Regions from separate parts of the Pantoea sp. X-Soil-OKNW-713 genome, predicted to be linked through region 1. Evidence: predicted binding sites of a transcription regulator. Region 1 holds the regulator's gene; each other region holds the start of a gene.
What was found. The regulator sigma-54, encoded in region 1, starts transcription at its own class of promoters, with help from an activator protein. The targets are predictions, from matches to a motif close to GTTGGCACANNTTTCGCTNT.
Positions count from the first base shown of each region.

Region 1 (5,674 bases):
AGGATTCGGAGCTGGAACGCATTAAAACCGATAATGCGGTGGTCAATCTCGTCACCCAGGATGTTACCTCAGACGATCAGGTCACCCTTTATGGCCGCAGTTTTAACTCTACTGGCATGAAGATGCGCGGCAACTTACGGACGAAAAATGCCCAGTTGATTGAAAAGGTCAAATCCTCCTATGAAATCCAAAATGAAAAACAACAGCCTTAAATTACTGCTGGTCAGCGCCCTGTTAGCCACCAGCTTGCCCGCTCTGGCATTAACCGGGGATTCTGACAAACCCGTGAATATCGATTCAGAGAATCAGTCGCTGGATCTGCAAGGCAATGTCGCTACCTTTACCGGCAACGTCATCGTGACTCAGGGATCGATCAAGATCACCGCCGACAAAGTCGTCGTCACTCGCCCGGGTGGTGACAGCAAAAAAACCATCGTTGATGCCTGGGGCAACCCGGCAACCTTTTATCAGATGCAGGACAACGGTAAGCCGGTACAGGGTCATGCGGCCAAATTGCACTATGAACTGGCGAATGACTTTGTTGAGCTGACGGGTAACGCCTACATTGAACAGTTGGATAGCAATATCAAAGGCGATCGCATCACCTATCTGGTGAAAGAACAGAAAATGCAGGCCTACAGTCAGGGCCAGAGCAAACGCGTGACCACCGTGCTGGTGCCGTCGCAGTTGCAGGACAAAAACGGTTCATCCCAGAGCCAAAAGAAGAGTAACTAATTTCTATGGCCACACTGATCGCTGAAAACCTGGCGAAAGCCTACAAAGGCCGCCGCGTGGTAGAAGACGTTAGCCTGCAAGTTAAATCCGGCGAAATTGTCGGATTGCTTGGCCCCAACGGGGCCGGTAAAACCACCACCTTCTACATGGTGGTCGGAATTGTGCCGCGCGATGCCGGTCGTATTGTGATTGATGATGAAGACATCAGCATTCTGCCGCTGCATGCGCGTGCACGTCGCGGCATTGGTTATCTGCCGCAGGAAGCCTCGATTTTCCGTCGCCTCAGCGTTTACGACAACCTGATGGCCGTATTGCAGATCCGTGACGATCTCAGCGAAGAGCAGCGTCAGGATCGAGCCAACGAACTGATGGAAGAGTTCCACATCGAACACCTGCGTGACAGCATGGGTCAGGCACTCTCCGGCGGTGAACGCCGTCGTGTCGAGATTGCCCGCGCGCTGGCTGCCAATCCTAAGTTTATCCTGCTGGATGAGCCTTTTGCCGGTGTTGACCCGATTTCCGTCATTGATATCAAGAAGATCATTGAACATCTGCGCGACAGTGGGTTGGGTGTGCTGATTACCGACCACAACGTACGCGAAACCCTTGCCGTTTGTGAACGCGCTTACATCGTCAGCCAGGGGCATCTGATTGCTCACGGCACACCCGATGAAATACTTGCAGATGAGCAGGTTAAGCGTGTTTATTTGGGCGAAGAGTTCAGACTCTGATAAGGTGTCGGAACCTCCGACGTTTGCTTAGGAAATTCAATCCGGATTATGAAGCAAGGTTTGCAACTCAGGCTCAGCCAACAGCTGGCGATGACACCCCAGTTGCAGCAGGCAATTCGCTTGCTGCAACTCTCTACGCTTGAACTCCAGCAGGAATTACAACTGGCGCTGGAAAGCAACCCATTGCTCGAACAATCAGAACTCCATGAAGAAGTAGACGCGCGCGAATATCAGGAAAGTGAAGCCCTCGACACCCGCGAGGCGCTGGAACAAAAGGACATGCCGGAAGAGCTGCCGCTCGATGCAACCTGGGATGAAATCTACACCGCCGGAACGCCTTCCGGTACGGGTACCGATTACCAGGATGATGAGCTGCCGGTCTATCAGGGCGAAACCACGCAGTCGTTGCAGGATTATCTGATGTGGCAGGTTGAGCTGACACCGTTCACCGATACCGACCGCGCCATTGCGACTTCGATTGTCGATGCCATTGACGACACCGGTTATCTCACCGTGACGCTCCAGGATATTTGCGACAGCATCGGTGATGAAGAACTGACGCTGGAAGAAGTGGAAGCGGTATTGAAACGCGTACAGCGTTTTGATCCGGTCGGCGTTGGCGCACGCGATTTGCGCGATTGCCTGCTGGTGCAGCTGTCCCAATATGCCGCCGATACGCCGATGCTGGCGGAAGCACGGTTGATTGTGAGCGATCATCTTGATCTGCTGGCCAATCACGATTTCCGTAGCCTGATGCGCATGACGCGTCTGAAAGAAGATGTGCTGAAAGAGGCAATGTTGCTGATTCAGTCGCTTGATCCGCGCCCAGGTCAGTCGGTCAACACCAGCGAGCCTGAGTATGTCATCCCGGATGTGCTGGTACGCAAGGTCGGCACCCGCTGGACAGTTGAGCTAAATGCCGACAGCGTACCGCGTCTCAAAATTAATCAGCACTACGCGGCGATGGGCGGTGCGGCGCGTAATGACAGCGACAGCCAGTTTATCCGCAGCAATTTACAGGAAGCCAAATGGCTGATTAAGAGCCTGGAGAGCCGTAACGACACGCTGCTGAAAGTGACTCGTTGTATTGTCGAGCAGCAGCAGGCGTTTTTTGAACAGGGCGAGGAGTACATGCGTCCGATGGTGCTGGCGGATATCGCCCAGGCCGTGGATATGCATGAATCCACCATTTCCCGTGTTACCACGCAGAAGTACTTGCATAGCCCGCGTGGCATCTTTGAACTGAAATATTTTTTCTCCAGTCATGTGAATACCGAAGGTGGCGGTGAAGCCTCCTCGACGGCAATTCGTGCGTTGGTGAAAAAATTGATCTCTGCGGAAAATCCCGCAAAACCCTTGAGCGACAGCAAACTGACCTCCATGTTATCTGAACAGGGCATCATGGTGGCCCGCCGTACGGTTGCTAAGTATCGCGAGTCTTTGTCCATCCCGCCCTCGAATCAGCGCAAGCAGCTGGTTTGAATGTATTGAGAAGGAAGACCTATGCAAATAAACCTTACCGGACTGAATGTAGAGATTACCGAGCCGCTGCGCGAATTTGTAAATAGCAAATTTGCCAAACTGGAACACTATTTTGATCGGATTAATCAGGTCTATATTGTTCTGAAAGTGGAAAAGGTAACGCAGATTGCTGATGCAACACTGCATGTGAACGGCGGTGAATTGCACGCGACATCGGAAGCGGAAGACATGTACGCGGCGATTGACGGATTGATCGACAAGCTTTCCCGTCAGTTGACCAAACATAAAGATAAACTGAAAAAACACTAACCTTCACGCTTGCAGAGTACTGATAGGTTCGGTACTCAGAGCACAGAATGGGGCGGGCTGACCGCCCCGTTTTGTCATCTGCGCAAGCGCCAACAGGAGACACTGCATTTTTCCCGTGATAAGGGGTAAAGTGGGTGATCCTCGCGGCTATGTGAACTCGCAAGTGAAACGATGATGAACAACGATCTGACACTGGAATTGAGCTCGGTCCTTACGCTGGACTGCACCCGCAGCGGCGTACACTGCCAGAGTAAAAAACGTGCGCTGGAAATAATCAGCGAACTGGCAGCCAAACAGCTCAATCTGCCTCACCAGACGCTTTTCGAAGCGATCCTCACCCGTGAACGCATGGGCAGTACCGGTATTGGCAATGGTATTGCCATTCCACATGGCAAACTGGAGGAGGACACGCTGCGCGCCGTAGGCGTGTTCATTAGCCTCGATCAACCTATCGCTTTTGACGCGGTGGATAACCAGCCTGTGGACCTGCTGTTTGCGCTACTGGTGCCCGCAGACCAGTGTAAAACCCATCTGCATACATTATCGCTGGTGGCAAAACGTCTGGCAGATAAAACCGTCTGTCGCCGTCTGCGCGCTGCGCAGAGCGATGAAGAACTCTATGCCATTATCACAGAAGCGCAGGAAGACCACTCTTAAGCGACAGATACTTTTACCGGCCAATGCGCCGGTTTAAAACGGGAGAAATGTGATGGTGCTGATGATCGTTAGCGGTCGGTCAGGCTCAGGAAAATCAGTCGCGTTGCGTGCGCTTGAGGACATGGGGTTTTACTGTGTCGATAACCTGCCAGTGGTATTGCTGCCAGAACTGGCCAATACCTTAAGCGAACGCAACATCTCTGCTGCCGTCAGTATCGACGTGCGCAATATGCCGGAATCACCGGAGATTTTCGAAACCGCGCTTAACAACCTGCCGGACTCGTTTTCGCCACAGTTGCTGTTCCTCGACGCCGATCGCAACACGCTGATCCGTCGCTACAGCGACACACGTCGCCTGCATCCACTCTCCAGTAAGAATTTGTCACTGGAAAGCGCGATTGATGAGGAGAGCGACCTACTTGAACCACTGCGTTCACGGGCCGACCTGATCATTGATACCTCCGAGATGTCGGTGCATGAGTTGGCTGAAATGCTACGCACCCGTCTGCTGGGTAAACGCGAACGCGAGCTGACGATGGTGTTTGAATCCTTTGGCTTCAAGCATGGTATTCCGATTGATGCCGATTATGTGTTTGATGTGCGTTTTCTGCCTAACCCACACTGGGACCCAAAACTGCGTCCGATGACCGGCCTTGATCGCCCGGTGGCCGCGTTCCTCGACCGGCATACTGAAGTGCACAACTTTATCTATCAGACACGCAGCTACCTTGAATTGTGGCTCCCCATGCTGGAAACCAATAATCGTAGCTATCTCACTGTCGCAATCGGTTGTACCGGTGGTAAGCATCGTTCGGTCTATATCGCCGAACAACTGGCCGACTATTTCCGTTCGCGCGGTAAAAATGTGCAATCCCGTCATCGCACCCTGGAAAAACGCAAATCATGACCGTGAAGCAAACCGTTGAGATTCGGAATAAATTGGGCATGCATGCGCGCCCGGCGATGAAGTTGTTTGAACTGGTGCAAAGTTTCGACGCAGAAGTGCTGCTGCGTAATGAAGCAGGAACGGAAGCGGAAGCCAGCAGCGTAATTGCGCTGCTGATGCTGGATTCCGCCAAAGGCGGCCATATTGAGATTGAAGCCAGCGGCCCGGAAGAAACCCAGGCGCTGGCAGCGGTGATTGAATTGTTTGAAGCCGGTTTTGATGAAGATTAACCGTTTCAGTGCAATTTGTAGCGGTTAAGGAAACCTTCCCCACCCAGTTGCCGCATCTGACGCATAATCCATTGCTGTCTCTGACGAATGTAACCTGAAGGGGCATCGGCGCGAAAACGGATCGGATTAGGCAATACCGCCGCCAGCAGCGCCGCTTCTGCTATGGTCAGGCGACTGGCGGGTTTGTGAAAATAGCGCTGGGATGCCTCTTCTACCCCAAACACACCGTTGCCAAATTCGGCGATATTCAGATAGACCGTAAGAATGCGTCGCTTGGTCCAGACCGTTTCGATTCCTACCGTCAATCCCGCTTCCAGCCCTTTACGAACCCAACTACGTCCATCCCACAAAAACAGGTTTTTCGCGGTTTGTTGTGATAGCGTCGAAGCACCACGCATCCGTTCATCGCCCTCGTTATCCAGCACCGACTGAATCGCGGCAACGTCAAATCCCCAGTGTTCTGGGAACTTTTGATCTTCAGAGGCAATGACCGCCAGCGCCATCCACGGTGAGATCTCATCCATGCTGACCCAATCCGAATGTGCCACATAGCCAAAATTGCCGTGCAGCCAGGCACCCAGCTG
Region 1 covers NZ_AP035995.1:564,377-570,050, reverse strand. Annotated here, with positions in the region: gene lptC (LPS export ABC transporter periplasmic protein LptC) at 1-212, shown strand, start outside; gene lptA (lipopolysaccharide ABC transporter substrate-binding protein LptA) at 181-735, shown strand; gene lptB (LPS export ABC transporter ATP-binding protein) at 741-1,466, shown strand; gene rpoN (RNA polymerase factor sigma-54) at 1,515-2,948, shown strand; gene hpf (ribosome hibernation promoting factor) at 2,970-3,257, shown strand; gene ptsN (PTS IIA-like nitrogen regulatory protein PtsN) at 3,432-3,914, shown strand; gene rapZ (RNase adapter RapZ) at 3,967-4,821, shown strand; gene npr (PTS phosphocarrier protein NPr) at 4,818-5,090, shown strand; gene mtgA (monofunctional biosynthetic peptidoglycan transglycosylase) at 5,096-5,674, opposite strand, start outside.

Region 2 (5,674 bases), 3.8 Mb from region 1:
CGCGCCGCTTCCTGTTTATGTCCCTGCGTATGACGCAAAGCGGTTGTGAGCAGGGTGCGCTCCATCTCCGGCTGTGCCTCAGATAGCAGGTTTTGATGACCGGAACGCAGTGCACGATCCGCCCATTGTGCCAGCAAGGTGGCCCAGCTATCCGGCAGCGACTGCACCGGGCTTTCCGGCGTACTGGATTCAAACAGTTCAGCGGGCAGATCCTGAATCAGTACTTCCTGGCCCGCAGCCATCACGGTCAGCCAGCGACAGGTATTTTCCAGCTGGCGCACGTTACCGGACCAATGCAAACGCGTCAGCGCCGCTTCGGTTTCCGGGTGCAAAATTTTCGCTTCTACACCCAGCTCGCGTGCAGCAACTTGCAGGAAGTAGCGGGCCAGGCGCGGAATATCTTCACGACGTTCACGCAGCGGTGGCAGATGAACACGAATCACGTTCAGACGATGGAATAAGTCTTCACGGAATTTGCCTTCCTGTACGCGCATTTCCAGGTTTTGGTGGGTTGCGGCGATGATACGCACATCCACTTTAACTGGCGCATAACCGCCAACACGGTAGAACTGACCATCGGCCAGCACGCGCAGCAGGCGGGTTTGCACGTCGAGCGGCATATCGCCGATCTCATCAAGGAACAGCGTACCGCCATCAGCTTGCTCAAAACGTCCCTGACGAATCTGATTGGCACCGGTAAATGCGCCTTTCTCATGACCAAACAGCTCAGACTCAATCAAATCTTTGGGAATCGCCGCCATGTTCAGCGCGATAAAGGGGGCTTTAGCGCGCGGGCTATGGCGATGCAGGGCATGCGCCACCAGTTCTTTACCGGTCCCGGATTCACCGTTAATCAGCACGCTGATAGAAGAACGCGACAGACGGCCAATAATGCGAAACACATCCTGCATCGCTGGCGCTTCACCGATAATATCGGTCGTCGGACCGCTTACCGGTTGATTGCGCGGCTGCTGCTGCTCCTGATAGTGGCTGATGGCGCGTTCTACCAATGCGACCGCTTCATCAATATCAAATGGCTTTGGCAGGTAATCAAAAGCACCCTGCTGATAAGCACTGACGGCGGCATCAAGATCGGAGTGCGCCGTCATAATGATGACCGGCAGCATCGGATGGCGCTGTTTGATTTGTTTCAGCAATGCCAATCCGTCCATGCCTGGCATACGAATATCTGACAGTAAAACATCTGGGGTTTTGGTTGAGAGCGCTTCCAGCACCTCGTTGCCGCTGTCAAACGTTGCACAGCTCAAACCGGCTCCAGTGAGCGCACGTTCAAGCACCCAGCGGATGGAGCTATCGTCATCGACGATCCAGACTATCCCTCGTTGCATAGAAACCTCACTGGCGAATAGGCAGGTAAACCGAGAATTCGGTGTGACCAGGCCAACTGTTAAATTCTATTTTTCCTGAATGCTGATCGATCAGACTGCGGGCAATCGACAGACCTAAACCGGTGCCGCCTTCGCGCCCACTCACCATCGGATAGAACAGCGTATCCTGCAGTTGAGCCGGAATGCCTGGGCCATCATCTTCAATATCAATGCGTGCCACCAGACGATATCGCACACCATGCAGCGTTAACTGGAACGCGGTGCGGGTGCGGATAATAATTGTGCCGCCTTCTTCACCCAACGCCTGAAGCGCGTTGCGTACTACATTCAGCAGAACTTGTTCGATTTGATCCGGGTCGTGTGGCAACTCCGGCAGGCTGGGGTCGTAATCACGCACCAGCGAAACGTTATCCGGCAACTCCATCGACACCAGATTGACCACGCGTTCAGCCACCTGATGAATGCTTTGAGTGACATGCAAACCAGGCTGCTGAGGGCCAAGCAAACGATCTACCAGATTTCTCAGTCGATCGGCTTGCTCAATAATGACCTTGGTATATTCATTCAGCGAAGGGTCGGGTAGGGCGCGAGATAGTAATTGCGCGGCACCACGCAAACCCCCCAGCGGGTTTTTAATTTCATGTGCCAGACCACGTACTAAATCGCGGGCGGCGACCTGCTGAGCATGCTGAATTTGTTCCTGACTGAGGCGGCGTTGATTATCCATCGGCGCCATTTCCAGCAAAATTAAGCCATCGGGCAGACGTTGCGCCGTGAGCGACATAATATGCGCGCGGCCATCCACCACTAAGGTCACTTCGCTGTCCGTAAAGCCCTGGCCGGCCTCAAGACTCTCGCGCATAACCTCAATATTCAGCGAAAAATAGCCGGTTAATTCAGGTAACGGCGTGCCAAATAATTTCCGTGAACTCTGCGCCAGTAATTGCTGTGCCGCCGGATTGGCGTAATGAATAACTAATTCATTATCAACCAGCAAAATACTGTTTATCAGGGAGTTGAGAATCTGCCCCGCATCGGGCAGCGTGCCAGTTGCCATACAGCGTTCCTCTGCACTGATTTAGTGCATTATAGCCTTTGGTTGTAAAAACCGTAATTTGAACGATGAATTCGTGGAGAAAAAAGCCCATCCGAAGATGGGCTGAAAGTTTCCACGGCAACAAAAAATCTTCAGCGTCTTTCGTGCCGCAGCCGCGTTGGCTGCTCTCACTCACCTGGGTCACTGAGCTATCTCAGCTCCCCGGGATTCATTCGGTTGCCGCCTTGCTGCAACACGAAATCCGCGGAATATTTAATTAATTACACGCTGTAGTACAGCTCGAACTCTACCGGGTGCGGAGTCATGCGAACGCGGTCGTTTTCAGACTTACGCAGTTCGATGTACGCGTCGATAGCGTCGTCGGTGAACACGCCACCACGGGTCAGGAACTCGCGGTCTTCGTTCAGGCAGTTCAGCGCTTCTTCCAGTGAACCAGCCACTTTTGGAATCTCAGCTTCTTCTTCCGGCGGCAGGTCATACAGGTTTTTGTCCATCGCATCGCCCGGGTGGATCTTGTTGATGATGCCGTCGAGGCCAGCCATCAGCAGCGCGGTGAATGCCAGGTACGGGTTAGCAGCCGGGTCCGGGAAGCGCGCTTCAATACGACGTGCTTTCGGGCTGGCAACAACCGGGATACGGATTGAAGCAGAACGGTTACGGGCAGAGTAAGCCAGCATTACCGGAGCTTCGTAGCCTGGGACCAGACGCTTGTAAGAGTTGGTGGTCGGGTTAGCCAGGGCGTTGATGGCTTTAGCGTGCTTGATGATACCGCCGATGTAGAACAGAGCAGTTTCAGACAGGCCGCCGTATTTGTCGCCAGAGAACAGGTTCACGCCGCCTTTAGACAGAGACATGTGGCAGTGCATACCTGAACCGTTGTCACCGAACATCGGCTTCGGCATGAAGGTTGCAGTTTTGCCGTAAGCGTGAGCAACGTTGTGAACAACGTATTTGTAGATCTGAATTTCGTCAGCTTTTTTGGTCATGGTGTTGAAGCGGGTTGCCACTTCGTTCTGACCAGCAGTTGCCACTTCGTGGTGATGAGCTTCAACCACCAGACCCATCTGCTCCATGGTCAGACACATAGCAGAACGGATGTCCTGAGCTGAGTCAACCGGCGGAACCGGGAAGTAACCACCTTTGATGGCCGGACGGTGACCTTTGTTGCCGCCTTCGTATTCTTTACCGGTGTTCCATGCTGCTTCGATATCGTCGATAGCAACGTGTGAACCAGAAGTTGAAGAACCGAAACGGATGTCATCGAACAGGAAGAATTCCGGCTCAGGTCCGAACAGAACGGTATCAGCGATACCAGAAGAACGCAGGAAGTCTTCTGCGCGCTTGGCGATAGAACGCGGGTCGCGATCGTAGCCCTGCATGGTGCCTGGCTCAAGGATGTCACAACGGATGATCAGCGTCGGATCTTCGAAGAACGGGTCCAGAACGGCAGTGGTTGCGTCCGGCATCAGTACCATGTCTGATTCGTTAATGCCTTTCCAGCCACCGATGGAGGAGCCATCGAACATTTTGCCTTCTTCGAAGAAGTCAGCGTTAACCTGGTGAGCAGGGATAGTAACGTGCTGTTCTTTACCTTTGGTATCGGTAAAACGCAGGTCAACAAACTTAACTTCGTGCTCGTTCATCATCGAGAGAACGTGTTCAGCGGACATACTCAACTCTCCTGGAAATTGTCATTGTCGTCGTGGTGAGAGAACTTCGTTGCCTGGAATGTGTCATGGGTTCTGACATCTCCTAACCAAAGATCTCGGCAAGCTCTTCAACCGTTGTGCAACTGTCGTTTTCGCTTGAGAATACTAAAGCGAATTCTGTGCCAACTTTATTACAGCGGATAAAATCGTGCTGTGATGCGCCCTGTCGTGAGTCGATGACTGCACCAGGATGGATTTGATGCACTGAAATGGTGCCTTTGTGGCAAATAAAAGCACCATTTCAGTGCAAAATGCCATCGCAGTGCAGATTAATGCACCGCAATTGGTGCTAAAAACCAGCGCTGTAAGAAACTTTAGGCGAAATCTGTGATCATGTTCAGTCTTCCGCTTAATCCGTGTACAATACCGCGTTATTTCTATTTCTATAATGCCTGAGGCAAAGCTGTGACCGAAAATTTGCGTAACATCGCCATCATCGCGCACGTTGACCACGGTAAGACCACCCTGGTTGATAAACTGCTGCAACAGTCCGGTACTTTTGACGCCCGTACCGAAGCGACTGAGCGCGTAATGGACTCCAACGATTTGGAGAAAGAGCGTGGAATCACCATCCTCGCGAAAAACACCGCCATCAAATGGAATGACTATCGTATCAACATCGTTGATACCCCGGGACACGCCGACTTCGGTGGTGAAGTTGAGCGCGTGATGTCCATGGTGGACTCGGTGCTGCTGGTTGTCGATGCGATGGATGGCCCGATGCCGCAAACTCGCTTCGTAACCAAAAAAGCCTTTGCTCACGGCCTGAAGCCGATTGTTGTTATCAACAAAGTTGACCGTCCTGGCGCGCGTCCGGACTGGGTGGTTGACCAGGTATTTGACCTGTTCGTTAACCTTGATGCGACTGACGAACAGCTGGACTTCCCGATCATTTACGCTTCTGCGCTGAATGGTATCGCAGGTCTGGATCACAACGACATGGCGGACGACATGACCCCGCTGTATCAGGCGATTGTTGACCGTGTTTCTCCGCCGCAGGTTGAAGTCGAAGCGCCGTTGCAGATGCAGATCTCTCAGCTGGACTACAACAACTACCTGGGTGTTATCGGTATCGGCCGCATCAAACGCGGTAAAGTGAAGCCGAACCAGCAAGTTACCATCATCGACAGCGAAGGCAAAACCCGTAACGGTAAAGTCGGTAAAGTGCTGGGCCACCTCGGTCTGGAACGTATCGAAAGCGACCTGGCAGAAGCGGGCGACATCATCGCGATCACCGGTCTGGGTGAGCTGAACATCTCTGACACCATCTGTGATCCGCAGAATGTGGAAGCGCTGCCAGCCCTGAGCGTGGACGAGCCGACAGTAACCATGTTCTTCAACGTCAACACCTCACCGTTCTGCGGTAAAGAAGGTAAGTACGTGACCTCGCGCCAGATTCTGGAGCGTCTGAACAAAGAACTGGTACACAACGTTGCGCTGCGCGTTGAAGAAACCGCTGATGCTGACGCCTTCCGCGTTTCAGGTCGTGGTGAACTGCACCTGTCCGTACTGATCGAAAACATGCGTCGTGAAGGCTACGAGCTGGCGGTATCCCGTCC
Region 2 covers NZ_AP035995.1:4,343,464-4,349,137, reverse strand. Annotated here, with positions in the region: gene glnG (nitrogen regulation protein NR(I)) at 1-1,349, opposite strand, end outside; gene glnL (nitrogen regulation protein NR(II)) at 1,357-2,406, opposite strand; gene glnA (glutamate--ammonia ligase) at 2,667-4,076, opposite strand; gene typA (ribosome-dependent GTPase TypA) at 4,521-5,674, shown strand, end outside.
Region 2: glnA (glutamate--ammonia ligase) is a predicted target of sigma-54. The motif match lies at 4,223-4,242, and genes of this name have one in related genera.

Region 3 (5,674 bases), 3.4 Mb from region 1:
CCGTTACATCTTCCGCGCAGGCCGACTCGACCAGTGAGCTATTACGCTTTCTTTAAATGATGGCTGCTTCTAAGCCAACATCCTGGCTGTCTGGGCCTTCCCACATCGTTTCCCACTTAACCATGACTTTGGGACCTTAGCTGGCGGTCTGGGTTGTTTCCCTCTTCACGACGGACGTTAGCACCCGCCGTGTGTCTCCCGTGATAACATTCTCCGGTATTCGCAGTTTGCATCGGGTTGGTAAGCCGGGATGGCCCCCTAGCCGAAACAGTGCTCTACCCCCGGAGATGAATTCACGAGGCGCTACCTAAATAGCTTTCGGGGAGAACCAGCTATCTCCCGGTTTGATTGGCCTTTCACCCCCAGCCACAAGTCATCCGCTAATTTTTCAACATTAGTCGGTTCGGTCCTCCAGTTAGTGTTACCCAACCTTCAACCTGCCCATGGCTAGATCACCGGGTTTCGGGTCTATACCCTGCAACTTAACGCCCAATTAAGACTCGGTTTCCCTGCGGCTCCCCTATACGGTTAACCTTGCTACAGAATATAAGTCGCTGACCCATTATACAAAAGGTACGCAGTCACCTAACAAGTAGGCTCCCACTGCTTGTACGTACACGGTTTCAGGTTCTGTTTCACTCCCCTCGCCGGGGTTCTTTTCGCCTTTCCCTCACGGTACTGGTTCACTATCGGTCAGTCAGGAGTATTTAGCCTTGGAGGATGGTCCCCCCATATTCAGACAGGATACCACGTGTCCCGCCCTACTCATCGGACTCACAATCTGTGCATTTTCATGTACGGGGCTGTCACCCTGTATCGCGCGACTTTCCAGACGCTTCCATTAACACACAAACTGATTCAGGTCCTGGGCTGTTCCCCGTTCGCTCGCCGCTACTGGGGGAATCTCGGTTGATTTCTTTTCCTCGGGGTACTTAGATGTTTCAGTTCCCCCGGTTCGCCTCGTTAACCTATGTATTCAGTTAACGATAGTGCACAAGTGCACTGGGTTTCCCCATTCGGACATCGTCGGCTGTTGCGGTTCATATCACCTTACCGACGCTTTTCGCAGATTAGCACGTCCTTCATCGCCTCTGACTGCCAGGGCATCCACCGTGTACGCTTAGTCGCTTAACCTCACAACCCACAGACGTTTTGCAACGCATGCAGACTGCAAGCATTTGAGAGACTCGAACACATCGTTTTCATTTCTTATTACGGAGAAATGAAACAACGTGTCGTTTCAAATTTTCAGCTTGTTCCGGATTGTTAAAGAGCAAATACTTCGCAGCATGCTGAATCAGCACACTCTGAAGTATCGTGGGTAACGCCTTTCACTCATTACCAGCAAGTGGCGTCCCCTAGGGGATTCGAACCCCTGTTACCGCCGTGAAAGGGCGGTGTCCTGGGCCTCTAGACGAAGGGGACACAGGGGGTGTCGTCGTCAAGACGGCTTGCTCATGACTTTTATCAGACAATCTGTGTGAGCACTTCGAAGGAAAGTATCTTCAGGTAAGGAGGTGATCCAACCGCAGGTTCCCCTACGGTTACCTTGTTACGACTTCACCCCAGTCATGAATCACAAAGTGGTAAGCGCCCTCCCGAAGGTTAAGCTACCTACTTCTTTTGCAACCCACTCCCATGGTGTGACGGGCGGTGTGTACAAGGCCCGGGAACGTATTCACCGTAGCATTCTGATCTACGATTACTAGCGATTCCGACTTCATGGAGTCGAGTTGCAGACTCCAATCCGGACTACGACGCACTTTATGAGGTCCGCTTGCTCTCGCGAGGTCGCTTCTCTTTGTATGCGCCATTGTAGCACGTGTGTAGCCCTGGCCGTAAGGGCCATGATGACTTGACGTCATCCCCACCTTCCTCCGGTTTATCACCGGCAGTCTCCTTTGAGTTCCCGACCGAATCGCTGGCAACAAAGGATAAGGGTTGCGCTCGTTGCGGGACTTAACCCAACATTTCACAACACGAGCTGACGACAGCCATGCAGCACCTGTCTCAGAGTTCCCGAAGGCACTAAGGCATCTCTGCCAAATTCTCTGGATGTCAAGGCCAGGTAAGGTTCTTCGCGTTGCATCGAATTAAACCACATGCTCCACCGCTTGTGCGGGCCCCCGTCAATTCATTTGAGTTTTAACCTTGCGGCCGTACTCCCCAGGCGGTCGACTTAACGCGTTAGCTCCGGAAGCCACGCCTCAAGGGCACAACCTCCAAGTCGACATCGTTTACAGCGTGGACTACCAGGGTATCTAATCCTGTTTGCTCCCCACGCTTTCGCACCTGAGCGTCAGTCTTTGTCCAGGGGGCCGCCTTCGCCACCGGTATTCCTCCAGATCTCTACGCATTTCACCGCTACACCTGGAATTCTACCCCCCTCTACAAGACTCTAGCCTGCCAGTTTCGAATGCAGTTCCCAGGTTAAGCCCGGGGATTTCACATCCGACTTGACAGACCGCCTGCGTGCGCTTTACGCCCAGTAATTCCGATTAACGCTTGCACCCTCCGTATTACCGCGGCTGCTGGCACGGAGTTAGCCGGTGCTTCTTCTGCGGGTAACGTCAATGACGATGCGTATTAAACATCATCCCTTCCTCCCCGCTGAAAGTACTTTACAACCCGAAGGCCTTCTTCATACACGCGGCATGGCTGCATCAGGCTTGCGCCCATTGTGCAATATTCCCCACTGCTGCCTCCCGTAGGAGTCTGGACCGTGTCTCAGTTCCAGTGTGGCTGGTCATCCTCTCAGACCAGCTAGGGATCGTCGCCTAGGTGAGCCGTTACCCCACCTACTAGCTAATCCCATCTGGGTTCATCCGATGGTGTGAGGCCCGAAGGTCCCCCACTTTGGTCTTGCGACGTTATGCGGTATTAGCTACCGTTTCCAGTAGTTATCCCCCTCCATCGGGCAGATCCCCAGACATTACTCACCCGTCCGCCACTCGTCACCCAAGGAGCAAGCTCCTCTGTGCTACCGTTCGACTTGCATGTGTTAGGCCTGCCGCCAGCGTTCAATCTGAGCCATGATCAAACTCTTCAATTTAAAGTTTGATGCTCAAAGAATTAAACTTCGTAATGAATTACGTGTTCACTCTTGAGACTTGATATTTTTTAAGTCCGTAGACTTTTGATATCAATCCTGCGAGTGCCCACACAGATTGTCTGATAAATTGTTAAAGAGCAGTGCGAACAGCGGGTTAACCGTCTGTCGCGAGGTGGCGTATATTACGCTTTCCTCCTTCAGAGTCAATCTCTTTTTCGAGATTTTTCTCTGGCGGGATGAATCACTTCGTCCCTCGCTGACCGTCTGCGTTGCCGCTTTGCCGTGTCAGTGGAGGCGCATTATAGGGATCCGAATTTTTTGCACAACCCCTTTTTTCGATCTTTTTATTCGAGTGGCGAGTTTTCATCCTTTCTGCTGAGATCACGAACGATCCGCTCAAAAATCAGCTTGTCTGCCGCCCTGATCGCGCTCAGGCTAGGGATAAATGAGTAAAAGGAGAAAGATCATGTCAACAGCCTTACGTCCCTATAAAAGCAGCTACCCACAAATTGGCGATCGGGTAATGATCGATAAAAGCAGCGTTGTGGTCGGCGATGTCATCATGGGAGACGATGTCAGTATCTGGCCACTGGTCGCGATTCGCGGAGATGTGAATCAGGTGATCATTGGCGCGCGCACCAACATTCAGGATGGCAGCGTACTTCATGTCACGCATAAATCAGCCAGCAACCCGACAGGCTATCCGCTGGTGATTGGAGAAGACGTTACCGTCGGCCATAAAGCCATGTTGCATGGCTGTACCATTGGTGATCGTGTTCTGGTTGGCATGGGTTCGATTCTGCTGGACGGCGTAATAGTAGAAGAAGATGTGATGATTGGGGCAGGTAGCCTGGTTCCCCCCGGAAAACGCCTGGAAAGTGGCTACCTCTATTTAGGCAGCCCGGTGAAGCAAATTCGGCCACTGAATGAAGCCGAGATTGAGGGATTGCGTTACTCGGCAAACAACTATGTTGGCTGGAAAAATGATTATCTTGCGCAGGAAAGCCAGACCCAACCTTGAGGATCGACTTCATCATCCAGGATAAGCTGTTCGGCTTCATCTTCCAGATCCCAGCGATTGGCGCTAAACAGCGCCATCGCTTCCCCCTCGCCGAATCTGTAATGCAGTTCATCCGCCGAGATCGCACACATCAGTCCCATACCGTTGACCTGTACAGGGAAACATATCGCCAGACGCGCCTGATCCCACTCTTCGCGATCAGGGAACTGGATAGCCTGATTCACGACTGCATCGCTTCTTTTAACTGTTTAATGACAGGCGCGATTTCTGGCATCACACCATGCCACAACTGAAAAGCATGCGCCGCCTGCCCCACCAGCATGCCTAACCCATCGGCGAGTTGCTGCGCTCCGTGTTGCTGACACCAGAGCAAGAATGGCGTCAGACCTTGTTGGTAGAACATGTCATAGCAACGAGTATGGTGAGAAATCAATGAAACCGGTAATGGCGGCACTTTACCCTCCACTCCGCTGGAGGTGGCGTTCACAATCAGATCGAATGACTGCCCCGCCAGTGCCTCGAAACCACAGGCATGGATGGCACCGCTGTGGCGGAAGATTTCTGCCAGCAACTCTGCCTTTTCAACCGTTCTATTTGTGACCGTGAGTGAACAACCTAATGAAAGCAGAGGCAAAATGACACCACGCGCCGCGCCACCCGCTCCCACCAGCAATACACGATCGCCAGGGCGGATCATGTCCAGTCGTTCAAGATCGCTCAGTAAACCAATGCCATCGGTGTTATCACCAATAATCTGCCCCTGCGCATCTTTCTTCAACGTATTGACTGCGCCGGAAAGCGCAGCGCGCTCACTGAGCTCATCCGCAAACTCCCACGCCTGTTCTTTGAAAGGCAAGGTCACATTGGCGCCCTTCCCTCCTGATGCAAAGAACTCGCTAATGGCCTGTGGGAACCCATCCAATGGCGCACATATCCGGCCATAGCGGTGATCGATACCCGTTTGCTCAGCGAACAGACGATGAATAAAAGGCGATTTGCTGTGCGCGATTGGGTTCCCAAAAACGGCAAAGTTGTCCATAAATTAGCCCTGACGGATAAGTTCGCCGCTGATCACATCGCGGATTTCTGAAGGATTAAGACGGCCCCCGGTTTCTCCCACCAGCACCGGAAATTCCGCGCCGAATTGCTGAGCGACCTCAGCTGCGGTGCGGCAAGGCGACTCGCCGGACAGATTGGCGCTGGTTGAAACCAGTGGTTTACCAAAACGCCGACACAGCGCCTGTACATCAGGGTGATCACTAACACGAATCGCCAACGAGTCAAAACGTCCGGTTAACCAACGTGGCGTATGTGGCGACGCCGGAACCACATAAGTCACCGGCCCAGGCCAGCTGGCAAACATACGCTCACGCTGCACCACCGAAAGCTCCTGATCGGCCACATACGGTTCCAGCTGGGCATAGTCAGCAGCAATCAGGATCAGTCCTTTCTCAACCGGGCGCTGTTTCAATGCCAACAGTGACATCACCGCGCTTTCACTATCCGGGTCACACCCCAGACCAAAGACCGCCTCAGTGGGATAAGCGATAACCGCCTGCTGTTGCAGTTGTTCAATACAGAAATCGACACTGCCCGGTAAA
Region 3 covers NZ_AP035995.1:3,994,034-3,999,707, forward strand. Annotated here, with positions in the region: rRNA gene AC6I8R_RS18570 (23S ribosomal RNA) at 1-1,134, opposite strand, end outside; tRNA gene AC6I8R_RS18575 (tRNA-Glu) at 1,350-1,425, opposite strand; rRNA gene AC6I8R_RS18580 (16S ribosomal RNA) at 1,511-3,052, opposite strand; gene AC6I8R_RS18585 (gamma carbonic anhydrase family protein) at 3,519-4,073, shown strand; gene AC6I8R_RS18590 (DUF1488 family protein) at 4,040-4,297, opposite strand; gene aroE (shikimate dehydrogenase) at 4,294-5,112, opposite strand; gene tsaC (L-threonylcarbamoyladenylate synthase type 1 TsaC) at 5,116-5,674, opposite strand, start outside.
Region 3: AC6I8R_RS18585 (gamma carbonic anhydrase family protein) is a predicted target of sigma-54. The motif match lies at 3,224-3,243, and genes of this name have one in related genera.